3 regions of the Aeromonas allosaccharophila genome follow, and region 2 is predicted to be linked to each of the others. Evidence: riboswitches for the same ligand, from Rfam matches in the RefSeq annotation. Region 2 holds a riboswitch; each other region holds the start of a gene.
What was found. Region 2 has a riboswitch for cyclic di-GMP ahead of gbpA (N-acetylglucosamine-binding protein GbpA). Riboswitches for the same ligand answer to the same signal wherever they lie in the genome.
Positions count from the first base shown of each region.

Region 1 (4,221 bases), 520 kb from region 2:
ACTCGAAGCGGGCAAGTTCAAGGCCAAGAAGCTCGATTTTGCCCTGCGCGATTTGTTCGACAACCTCAAGGCGGAGTTTGGCGTGCTGGCGCAGGCGGGGGGGATCCACTTCTCGGTGGTGGAGAGCAAGCATGCGGTGCACAGCGATGTGCGGTTGCTGCGCCGGGTGCTGCAGAACTTCCTCACCAATGCGTTTCGCTACAACCCGGGCGGCCGGGTGCTTCTCGGTTGTCGCCGGATGGGGGAGAAGATCCGTATCGAGGTGTGGGATAACGGCCCCGGCATCCCGCAGGACAAGCAGGAGGCGATCTTCGACGAGTTCTCCCGTCTCGATCACTCCCGCACCGCCAAGGAGCAGGGGCTTGGTCTGGGGCTCGCCATCGCCCGCGGCATCTCGCAGGTGCTCGGTCATCAGCTCACCCTGCAGAGCTGGCCGGGCAAGGAGTCGGTCTTTGCGGTGACCCTCAATCTGGCGACCCGGCCGGTCACGGCCCATCAGCTGGCGGCGCCGGTAGTGCGCGACAGCCAGCTGGAGGGGGTGACCGTGCTCTGCATCGATAACGAGCGGGACATTTTGACCGCCATGAGCACCCTGCTCGGCCGTTGGGGCTGCGAGGTGCGCTGCGCCGTTGATCTGGCCGAAGCCGAGACGCTGGTGGCAGAGGGGTTTGTGCCAAGGCTGGTGCTCTCTGACTATCACCTCGACGATGGCAAGACCGGTCTGGCGGCGCTGGCTGCCCTGCAACGGGTGTGTGGTGATGAGCTGGGAGGCATCATCATCAGCGCCGATCGCAAGAGCGAGTTGCAGGCGCAGATCCGCGAAGGCGGGTATGGCTACATCAGCAAGCCGGTCAAACCGCTCAAACTGCGGGCCCTGATGAACAGTCTGCTGCTGCGGTAGTGGCTGCGACGGCAACAACTCCTTCACTGGCAAGGCGACTGGCAAGGTGAAGGGGGCCTGGGAAGATGGGCTAATGGATTAGCGCGACATCGGCAACAACCGGATGGAGGCTGGCCCTTGCGGGCTAGTGATTGATGCTCTCCCCGATAGCTGGCATCTGTGCCGCCTGCTGCTCCTTGCGGCGCCGCTTGTGTTGATACATGGCTGCATCGGCCCTGGCAAACGCGGCTGCAAAGTCGCCGCGATAGGGGGCCATCCCCATGCTGCACGAGATAGTGGGTGAGGCGCTGGCCAGCATGGTCGCCAGCATAGTCATCGCTTGTTGCAGCTCGGTCGGAGCCAGAGTGGTGAGCAGCACAAATTCATCCCCGCCAAAACGGGCGGCAATCACTCCCTGACCGAAGTGCTGGCGTATGCCGTCCGCGATCAGGCGCAGGGCCTGATCACCCGCCAGATGGCCGCAGCTGTCATTGAGTTGCTTGAGGTTGTCCATGTCGATCAGCAGCAGGGTGCCTTCCGGCTGTGCCTGCAGAGCGAGTTCGAATTGCTGGCGATTGGCGAGGCCGGTCAGCTGGTCGGTATTGGCCAGCTGATAGATGCAGCGGGACTGCTGATAGATGGTGATGGCGTGGCGAATATCCCGCGCCAGAATTGCCATCAGGTGGCTGTCGTAGCGGGTAAAGGCATGGCGTTTGCTGCTGTCCATATTGATCATGCCGTAAAGCTGACCATCGATATGGATCGGGGTCGCCAGCGTGGCCCGGATGGGCAGGTCGCTGCAGTTGACCAGCAGCTCCTTGTCCTGTTCAGACAGGGGCATGGTGGCATTGATCTTCGACAGGTCGTTGATCAGCAGCGTTTTGTTGCAGCGCCCCTGAGTCAGCTTGTACTGAAAAGTGTGCTCGAGCGGCAGATTGATCCGCCGCAGCTTCACCAGATCCATGCCGATGGCCGCTTCATATCTCAACATCCCTGTACCCGGCAGCAGCTTGATCAGGCAGCCCATCTCGGCCCCCGGGATCAACATCACGGCCCGTCTGAGCAGATCCTCCAGAAAGGCCTCTTCGGTCTGGTATTGCGCCGAGTTGCGGGCCAGCTCGGCGGTGATTTCGTTGATCCGGAGCGCCTCACTGAGATGCTGCCACTGGCGCTGCAGATGGTAGCGGTAGTGGCGATAGAGCCAGATGGTGCAGATAAGGTAGCTCTGGAGCAGCAAGGTGCAGGCAAGCGGTGCCTTTTGCCAGCCGTTGAGGCTGTCGAGCAGCAGGATTATCCCCGCCAGTGGCAGTGTGTAGACCGTCAGGCGAACAAATTTGTCGTATCTGGATAGCCGGGTGCGTGAGGGGAGATCGCTGGGCATGAAGGCACCTGATGGTCATGCAAAACGGCGATTATATATTCATACATTGCGATGCAGATGGGTCTTTTGATGTGAAATACGCTTACTGATTGATTTTTATCGTATTGATGTGATTTGGATCAATAAATGGCGCGCCGCCTTCGGTTGGGGATGATGACATTCCTTTCATGCATGAGTCTGTTTATTAAGCGTTAATTCTAAAAGAGTGAGTGAAATGTGAGCTTGGCAACAGCTTGGCTGGCAATGGTCGGATTTGCTTAGCTATCCGAATTACCCTAAAGTTAATCCGCGATTATTTATCGCCAAGAATAAAGTTGTGACAAGGGCAAACCGATTGAAAAGTCGGGACGCAAAGCTTCCGGTCTAAGGGACATATCGACCTAGGATAGCGGGGCCACCACAGAGTTATGCAGGCTGCCTTTGCCAAGGGGTGGCCATTTTTGTGTTACCTGTCGTGTTGCGTTGCCCTTTCGTTTTTCCATAACGTAAAGGAAAGCAATATGCTAAGTCCAAAACCCGCATTGCTGGCCATGATGGTCGGTACTCTGCTCGCTTCATCTGCCGCTCATGCTGCCGCACCGGGCAAACCCGCCATCGGTTGGGGCCCCACCAAGTTTGCCATCGTCGAAGTCAATCAGTCTGCGACCGCTTATAACGAGCTGGTCAAGGTCAAGGATGGCGCCGATGTGACCGTCACCTGGAACATCTGGAGCGGCGATATCGGTCAGAGTGCCAAGGTGCTGCTGGATGGCAAGGAAGTCTGGTCCGGTCCCTCGTCGGCGGCGGGCACCGCCACCTTCAAGGTGCACAAGGGGGGCCGCTATCAGATGCAGGTCGCGCTGTGCAACGGCGATGGCTGCACCCTGTCCGATGCCAAGGAGATCGTGGTCGCCGATACCGATGGCAGCCACCTCGCACCGCTCAAGCCTGCCCTGCAGGAGAATAACAAACCCTATGTCAACAAGTCCGGCAAGGTGGTCGGTACCTACTATGTGGAGTGGGGCGTCTACGATCGCAACTTCAGCGTGGACAAGCTGCCCGCCCAGAACCTGACCCATATCCTCTATGGCTTCACTCCGATCTGTGGTGGTGATGGCCTCAACGACAGCCTCAAGGAGATCTCCGGCAGCTTCCAGGCGCTGCAGCGCTCCTGTGCCGGTCGCAAGGATTTCCAGGTCGCCATTCACGACCCCTGGGCGGCACTGCAAAAAGGGCAGGGTTCGCTGGTCGCCTGGGATGAGCCTTACAAGGGCAACTTCGGCAACCTGATGGCCCTCAAACAGGCCTATCCTGACCTGAAGATCCTCCCCTCCGTTGGTGGCTGGACCCTCTCCGATCCCTTCTTCTTTATGCATGACAAGGCCAAGCGCGACGTGTTCGTCGCCTCGGTCAAAGAGTTCCTGCAGACCTGGAAGTTCTTCGACGGTGTAGACATCGATTTCGAGTATCCGGGTGGCGACGGTGCCAACCCCAATCTGGGTGACAAGAGCAAGGATGGTGAAACCTATGTGCTGATCATGAAGGATCTGCGCGCCATGCTCGACGAGCTGGAAGCAGAGACCGGTCGCACCTATCAGCTCACCTCTGCCATCGGTGCCGGTTACGACAAGATTGAGGATGTGGACTACAAGGCTGCCCAGCAGTACATGGATCATCTCTTCGTGATGAGTTACGACTACAACGGTGGCTGGAGCAACACCTCTCTGGGCCATCAGGCCAACCTCTATCAGGCCACCAACGGCTCGGCCAACAAGCGCTACAACACCAATGAAGCGGTTAATCTGCTGCTGGCTCAAGGTGTTGATTCCGAGAAGCTGGTTATTGGTGCCGCCATGTATGGCCGTGGCTGGAAAGGGGTGAGCGGCTATCAGGGCAACGATCCCTTCACCGGTACCGCCACCGGCAAGATCAAGGGTACCTGGGAAGATGGTGTGCTGGACTATCGCCACATCGTCAACGG
Region 1 is NZ_CP065745.1:4,524,847-4,529,067, forward strand. Features, by position in the region: gene I6G90_RS20800 (hybrid sensor histidine kinase/response regulator) at 1-901, shown strand, start outside; gene I6G90_RS20805 (GGDEF domain-containing protein) at 1,026-2,261, opposite strand; cyclic di-GMP riboswitch class I at 2,576-2,663, shown strand; gene I6G90_RS20810 (glycosyl hydrolase family 18 protein) at 2,762-4,221, shown strand, end outside.
Region 1: linked by a shared signal. The riboswitch ahead of I6G90_RS20810 (glycosyl hydrolase family 18 protein) and the one ahead of gbpA (N-acetylglucosamine-binding protein GbpA) in region 2 are both predicted to bind cyclic di-GMP.

Region 2 (4,221 bases):
CTCAATCTGATGAGCGAGCGAGAGGCGCGGCTCAATGCGGTGCTGGGCCAGGCCATGAGCCAGATCCAGTTTCTGGCCAGCACCCTGCCAGCGGAGCAGGCCCAGCAGGAGGCGCGCAAGCTGCTGACCCACATGCGCTTTGATGGCAACAACTACCTGTTTGTCATCGACGAGAGCCGCAAGATGCTGGTGCATCCTATCCGCCCGGAACTGGTCGGCCAGAAAATGGGAGAAGGTGGCGCGGCCACCGCTGGGCAGTTCTGGTTCCAGATGGTGGATATCGCCAAGGGGGGCAAACAGGGCACCCTGCAATATGTCTGGACCGGCCCGTCGGGCGAAACCGCTGACAAGCTCTCCATGGTCTCCGGTTATCAGCCCTGGGGCTGGATCCTCGGCTCCGGCATGTTGCTGCAAGATATTCAGCAGACCATCTGGGCTCAATACATGAAGATGGGCACCGCCACCGCCATCGCCATCCTGCTGATGGGGCTGCTGGGCTGGCGCATCACCCACTCTATCGTCGCCCCTCTCGGCCAGATCAACGACGCCATGCAGCGGGTCGCCAAAGGCGACCTGATGGTGAGCATTCCGGTACAGGGCAAGGATGAGCTGGGGGTGGTCGCCCGCTGCACCAACCAGAGTCTCGATGCCATCCGTCATGCCCTGCTGGAGGCCAGTCTGGGGGCTCGCAACGTGGCCGATGCTGCCCTGCGCATCGCCGCCTCTGCCGAGCAGACCAATCAGGCGGTGACCAGCCAGCGGGATCAGCTGGCCCAGCTCGCCACCGCCATGAACGAGATGAGCGCTACCATCTCCGATGTGGCCGGTCACGCCGAAAATACCGCGCGGGATACTCAAGAGGCCACCGGTGAAGCCGGACTCGGTAACCGTGACGTGCACGCCAGCGTGCACGGCATCAAGGCGCTGGCCACCGAGGTGGAACAGGCCACCGTGCAGGTCAATCAGCTCAAGGAGGGGGTGATGCAGATCAGCGAGGTCACCGCCGTCATCAGCGCCATCTCCGAGCAGACCAACCTGCTGGCCCTCAACGCCGCCATCGAGGCAGCCCGGGCCGGTGAGCAGGGCCGCGGTTTTGCCGTGGTGGCCGACGAGGTGCGCCAGCTGGCCAGCCGCACTCGCCAGTCTACCGAAGAGATCCAGAGCACCATCGCCCAACTGCAGCAACGGGCCGTCACCGCTGCCAACGCCATGGATACCAGCCGCAAACTGGCGGAGAGCAGCGTCAACCAGTCGCAGCAGGCGGGGCAGGATCTCACCCTGATCGTCAACCGCATCCAGCATGTGAGCGACATGGCGACCCAGATTGCCACCGCCGCCGAACAGCAGAGCATGGTCGCCGAGGATATGAACCGCAACGTCAGCGGCATCAATGACTCGGCGCTGGAGATGTCACAATCCGCCTCGCAACTGGCGCAGGAGAGCGAGCTGCTGGCCGGTCTCTCCCGCAGCCTGGATGAGCGGCTTGCGGTATTCAAACTGGGCAAGGCGTCAACCGCAGCCCCGATGATGGCGCCCGTACCTCACGCCTCAGGCGAGCAGCGCGCCCGTCACTGACGGCGTCAACCCGTGTCGCCTTGTCACCCGACCTGCCAGCCCGACTGGCAGGTTTTTTTTGCGCCAGCAACACGCAATCAGCATGCATCTTATCGGCATATTCAACGGGGATCGGCACAGTTCACCCACAAGAGAACGATTTAAAAACAACTGGTTAGGATTGGCAGCACTCAGTTTGACGGCGTATTTAAACATTTAACTTCAAATAATTAATCAATGAGGTGCACAATGCTGATGGCCGAACATTTGGCCCATCAATACCCATCCAGTCATTTGGCAAACCGACCGAAAGGTCGGGACGCAAAGCCTCCGGTCTACAGACGTGTTGTCCAGGATAGCGGGGTTGCCACACGCCAGTGTGCATCGGGGAACTCCCCGGCCAACTGACTGCCCACATCTGTCGAACAGAGGAATGTATGGCAGCAAAAATCCAACTCAATCACATCGCCGCGGTGCTGGCCCTGCTGGCCAGCGGCAGCGCCCTGGCGCATGGCTACATCAAGCAGCCCGAGAGCCGCAACTACCTGTGCAACACCGGCGGCAACAGCCAGTGTGGCGGCGTGCAGTGGGAACCGCAAAGCGTGGAAGGTCCCTCCGGCTTCCCGCAGAGCGGCCCGCAAGATGGTCAAATCGCCTCGGCGGGCAGCCCGCGCTGGAGCGAGCTGAACATCCAGACCAGCGATCGCTGGACCAAGCGCGAAGTACAGCCCGGCCCCTTCGCCATCAGCTGGACCTTCACCGCCAACCACGTCACCCGCAACTGGCGCTACTACCTCACCAAGCAGGATTGGAACCCCAACCAGCCGCTCACCCGCGCCTCGTTCGATCTGACCCCCTTCTGCGTCATCGACGGCAACATGGTGCAACCGCCCAAGCAGGTGACCCACAACTGTACCCTGCCGGAGCGCAGCGGTTATCAACTGATCCTCGGCGTGTGGGAAGTGGGCGACACCAGCAACAGCTTCTACAACATCATCGATGCCAAGTTCAAAGATGGCAGCCAGCCGCCGCTGGAGTGGAACCAGGCAGGCACTATCTACCCCTCCATCGACCTCGCGGTGGGTGACAAGGCGATGACCCGGGTATTCGATGCCAACGGCGAGCGCCCCGAGTTGCAAACCGTGTTGACCATCGCCACTGCCGAGCAGGGCCAGAAGAACAGCTGGGCCCACGCCCTCGCCAGCAAGATCAACGCCGAGCAGAGCCAGATCCGCGCCGGTCAGCAAGGGGCCGATGGCCAGTTCAATCCTGTCTACGGCATGAACCCCGTCTATCTGAAGCATGACAGCAAACTGGAGCGGGTCGAGATTGACCTGCAACAGCTGCAACCGCCTGTAGTGGACAGCATCAGCGTCAGCGGTCTGGCCAGCGACTATGTGCTGGATAACGGCAAGGCAACCCTCGACTTTGCCGTCACCGCACAGGGCGATCTGGCCGTTTCCAACACCCTCTATGATCACGGCGGCGTCGCCAAGGGTGAAAGCCGTGCAGATATCAAAGACAGCAGCCACACCTTTACCATGGCGCTGGAAGGGCTCACGGCAGGTCACCACCAGCTGGTGATCAAAGCCACCCCGAAAGCGGGCGGCGAGACCCTCCAGCAGACCCTGGATCTGATGTTCAAGGAGCGGAGCGGCGGCGAATACGACTTTGTCTTCCCGAACTCGCTCAAATCCTATGCCGCCGGCACCAAGGTGCAGCAGCCGAAAAATGGCAAGATCTATCAGTGCAAGCCCTTCCCCTACAGCGGCTACTGCCAGCAGTGGACCACCACCGCGACCCAGTACGAGCCGGGCATCGGCTCCCACTGGCAGATGGCGTGGGATGAAGTGCACTAATCCACGCTTGGGCACATAAAAAAGGGCGTCCTCTCTAGCAGGGGACGCCCGGAAAAATCAAACCTTGCGGTTTGCATACCAACGGAACCAAGACCTCACTCTTCACTTACTTCACACACTCAACACACTCTTCGAAACAGGGTTTGTCCATTAACCCTGCCATTTTCCTCCTTCGACTATCACATCATTCGGATCGGTATCAGGGCTGAGCTTGTCACGCACATACTGGTCATAGAGTTTCAGCAGGTACTTCTCTTCCCCCAGCTTGGCGAGACGGTCGTTGACCCAGTCACGCAGCTCGATATTGCCCTTCTTCACCGCCGGGGCGATGGGATCTTCCGAGCCCAGTTTTTCGGGCAGCACCCGGTAGCCCGGATTCTCCTTGGCCCAGCTGAACAGTACCAGGTTGTCCTGGGCATAGGCATCGCCACGACCCTGGGCCAGCGCCTGCAAGGATTCGGTATTCTTCTCGAACTTGAGCACCTTCCACTCCGGGTGGTTGCGGGTCAGCCAGATGTCGGCCGTGGTGCCGGTGGTCACGATCAGGGTCTTGCTGGCCAGATCGTCGAGCTTCTTGGCCGGACTCCCTTCCGGCACCAGCACCTGTACCGCCACTCGCAGGTTCGGGTTGGTGAAATCCACCACCTCGCGCCGCTCCGGGGTCACCGTCATATTGGCGAGGATCAGATCCACCTTGTCGCTCTGCAGGAAGGGGATGCGACTAGCGGGCTCCACCGCCACGAACTCGATCTTGTTCTCGTCCCCCAGCAGGTCCTTGGCGAAGCGGCGACCCAGATCCGTGTCAAAA
Region 2 is NZ_CP065745.1:4,008,706-4,012,926, reverse strand. Features, by position in the region: gene I6G90_RS18430 (methyl-accepting chemotaxis protein) at 1-1,575, shown strand, start outside; cyclic di-GMP riboswitch class I at 1,841-1,926, shown strand; gene gbpA (N-acetylglucosamine-binding protein GbpA) at 1,992-3,413, shown strand; gene I6G90_RS18420 (transporter substrate-binding domain-containing protein) at 3,564-4,221, opposite strand, start outside.

Region 3 (4,221 bases), 480 kb from region 2:
TCGCTGCTGTTGATCACCGGCGGCTTGTTGCCACCATCGCAATCGCTGTCGCCCTGAACTTTCCAGACGCCCCAGTCACCGGTGGTTCCCGGCTCTTCATTCTGGGTCCACCAGCCTGCCAGCCAGTTCTTGCCGTTGTGGCTGACGATGTCGCCGCCCACGTAGACCTTCTTGGCATCCCAGCTGTTTTCACAGATGGCGCCCTGCTCCTTGACGGTCACGTTGCGCTGCTGGGTCACCAGCTGACCTGCGCTGTCGCTCACCTGATAGGTGAGGGTGTAGCGGCCAACCTTGTTGCTGTCGACGCTGCCGCTGACCTTGATCTGGGCGGTCAGATCGCCATCTTCTTCGTCATGGGCGCTGACGCCGGTCATCGGATCGAAAGCGGTGCCCAGCTCCAGCGTGGTATCGGTGACGCCGCTGAATACCGGCTTCATGCTGTAGACCTCGACGCTGCGCACCTGTTCGGTGACGTTGTTGTCGCGATCGCTCACCTTGTAGGTGAGGGGGTAGAGACCGATGCGCTGGCTGTCTACCGAGCCTTCCACCTGGATCTGGCCAGTCAGGTCGCCATCTTCTTTGTCGTTGGCGGTGACACCGGCCATCGGATCAAAGGCGGTGCCCTGCTTGATGCGGGTATCGCTCACGCCACTGAACACCGGCTTACCGTTGTCGATCGGCGGGGTGATTTCCTGATCGTGAATGAAGGGGCCGTAGCTCTTGATGAAGGATTCGTTGTAGGACTGACCGGCGGCATTGCGGCCCATGTCCCAGTTGATGGACCAGGTCATCACGCCGCGCAGGGGCTGACCCTGATTCTTCAACTTGTTGAAGGCATCGAACAGATCCTGCGGATTCTTGACGTAACCGGTGGCAGCGGCATCGATGTTGGTCGGGATGCCGAACACCAGCTTGTCATGGGGGATCTTGTAGTAGCCGCGGGTGCCGTTGATCAGCGAGTCGGCGATGTAGTAGATGAACTCTTCTTTCAGGGCATCGTTGTTCTGGGCAATCCAGCCGATACCGTCGATCCAGATGCCATCGCCACCCTGGTTGTAGAACTGCGGGTTGATCCAGTCGTAGTAGCCTTCCAGCGCCCGCAGATAGGGGGTGTAGAGGCCGTTGGCGGTCAGGTAGGGGAACTCCGGCGCCATGGTGATGAGGAAGTTTTTCCCTTGGGCGCGGTAGTGATCCTTGACCAGACGCAGGGCGGCCGGGATCACGGTCTGGTTGTTGGCGGCGGTGACGGCAGCCTGCTCCAGATCGATATCCAGACCATCGAAGCCATAGGTCTCCACCAGACGGATGATCTCGTCGGCGAAGGCCTGCTCCTGACCGGTACGCAGTTCGATGTGCGCATCGGCACCACCCAGCGCCAGCAGCACGGCACGGCCCTGGCGGTTCAGCTCGGCGATTTGCTCGATGAACTGGCTTTCGCTCATGCCGGTGGCGGTATCCAGCTTGAAGGTCGGGATCGGATTGCTGCCATAGACCTTCATGAAGGAGACATCGACCACGTTGTATTGCGGGTTGACCTGATCGAGTTTGACGCAGGGGGCGGTGCCGCCCTGATAACCGGCGCCGCCGCACCAGTTGTGCCAGTAGCCGACCACTACGCCGGATTGCGGGTTGACCATGCTCTGGCCAGCGGTTGCTGCGTGCAGCATGGGGCTGGTGGCGCCGATCAGGCAGCCCAGCAGGGAGAGTTTGAACTTGTTCATCATTGCTCCGTACATTGCAAAAGGAGGCCCATCAGGGGATGGGCTTCGGGGGCAGCTCCGCTGTCATAGGAAAATCCCTTAGACCGGTGGCTTTGCGTGGTGGTCTTTCGAACCACCTTGCCTTTTTCACCCGACCTCTGTCTGGTACAGAGAATCAAGCAGCCCCCAAATTAGCCGCATATGGTAGGAGGGGGAAGATAAATTAATCAATGTGCTCTTCTGTATGTCACATTTTGGAAAAATTTAATAATTCAATGTGTTCCATACGATGTTTGCTTAAATAACGCGATGCGCGACAAGGGGCCAACGCTGATGGCCACAGGCTTGGTGAGGACTTTGGCCATCACAATCGGCGCGAGCGAACTCCTGATTTGTCGCGCGGGAAATATGGGTCACAGGCCCGGCGGCTTGTGTCATGAGTTGACGCGCAGGGGGCAGGCGGAGCGCCGGTTGTGAGACGAATGGCAAAAAGGGGGCGGGAGTGTGATTCCAGCTTGATTATTGCATGGGTTGCCCACATGTTAGAAAGCCATACAGAGCTGCTAAAGCGGTCTGTTCAAGACCAAACAAGAGGTAACCGGGATGAATAACCCTTTGCTGACAATGGATTCGCTGCCCCCTTTCAGCCAGATCAAGCCGGAGCAGGTACAGCCTGCCGTGATTCAGGCGATTGCTGATTGCAAGCAGAAGATCAGCGATGTGCTGGCCCAGCGTGAACCCCATACCTGGGATAGCCTGATTGCCCCGCTGGAAGAGGTAAATGACCGTCTGTCACGGATCTGGTCACCGGTCAGCCACCTCAACTCCGTACTCAACAGCGAAGCACTGCGCGAGGCCCATGACGCCTGCCTGCCGCTGCTCTCCGAATTCCAGACCTATGTCGGTCAGCATGAAGGGCTCTATCAGGCCTATCTGGCCCTCTCCCAGAGCGATGATTTCCCGCTGCTGAGCGGCGCCCAGCGCAAGGAGATCCAGAATACCCTGCGTGACTTCCGCCTCTCCGGTATCGGTCTGCCTGCCGAGGCGCAGCAGCGTTACGGCGAAATTCAGGCCCGCCTCTCCGAGCTGGCCTCCCGCTTCAGCAACAACGTGCTAGATGCAACCCAGGGCTGGCACAAGCTGGTGGCCGATGAAGCCGAACTGGCCGGTCTGCCCGACAGCGTGCGTGCCGCTGCTCGTCAGATGGCCGAGCTCAAGGGCAAAGAGGGGTGGCTGTTCACTCTGGATATTCCCTCTTACCTGCCGGTGATGATGTACTCGGACAACCGCGAGCTGCGTGCCGAGATGTATGAGGCCTTCACCACCCGCGCCTCCGATCAGGGCCCCAATGCGGGCAAGTGGGACAACTCCGCCATCATGAGCGAGCTGCTCACCCTGCGCCGCGAACTGGCCCAGCTGCTGGGCTTTGCCAACTATGCCGAGCTCTCCCTGGCCACCAAGATGGCGGACAAGACCGAACAGGTGGTGAGCTTCCTCACCGATCTGGCGGCCAAATCCCTGCCGCAAGGCAAAGCCGAGCTGGAGGAGATCCGCGCCTTCGCCGCCGAGCAGCACGGCCAGAGCGAGCTGGCCGCCTGGGATCTCGCCTACTACGCCGAGAAGCTCAAGCAGCACAAGTTCTCCATCTCCGACGAGCAGCTGCGCCCCTATTTCCCCGCCAGCAAGGTGGTGAAGGGGTTGTTCGAGGTGGTGAAGCGGGTGTTTGGCATGAAGGTGCGCGAGCGCCTCGGCATCGACACCTGGCACCCTGACGTGCGCTTCTACGACATCTTCGATGCCGATGACGAGCTGCGCGGCAGCTTCTACCTCGACCTCTACGCCCGCGAGCACAAGCAGGGCGGTGCCTGGATGGATGTCTGCCTGGGTCGTCGCTATCGTCAGGATGGCTCGCTGCAAAAGCCGGTGGCCTACCTGACCTGCAACTTCAACGGCCCGGTGGATGGCAAGCCTGCACTGTTCACCCACAACGAAGTGGTCACCCTGTTCCACGAGTTCGGCCACGGCATTCACCACATGCTGACCCGCATCGACGTGGCCGGTGTCGCCGGTATCAACGGCGTGGCCTGGGATGCGGTGGAGCTGCCGAGCCAGTTCCTCGAGAACTGGTGCTGGGAGTCCGAGGCGCTGGCCTTTATCTCCGGTCATTACGAGACCGGTGAGCCGTTGCCTGCCGATCTGCTGGAGAAGATGCTGACGGCTCGCAACTTCCAGGCGGCGATGCAGATGCTGCGTCAGCTGGAGTTCGCCCTGTTCGACTTCCGTCTCCATCAGGAGTTTGACCCGGCCAATCCGGCACAGCTTCCGGCGCTGCTGGATGAGGTGCGCAGTCAGGTAGCCGTGATGACGCCACCGGCGTTCAACCGCTTCCAGCACAGCTTCTCCCACATCTTCGCGGGCGGTTATGCGGCGGGCTACTACAGCTACAAGTGGGCCGAGGTGCTCTCTGCCGATGCCTTCTCCCGCTTCGAGGAGGAGGGGATCTTCAACCCGGCGACCGGCC
Region 3 is NZ_CP065745.1:3,530,170-3,534,390, forward strand. Features, by position in the region: gene I6G90_RS21430 (immunoglobulin-like domain-containing protein) at 1-1,721, opposite strand, end outside; cyclic di-GMP riboswitch class I at 1,769-1,853, opposite strand; gene prlC (oligopeptidase A) at 2,304-4,221, shown strand, end outside.
Region 3: linked by a shared signal. The riboswitch ahead of I6G90_RS21430 (immunoglobulin-like domain-containing protein) and the one ahead of gbpA (N-acetylglucosamine-binding protein GbpA) in region 2 are both predicted to bind cyclic di-GMP.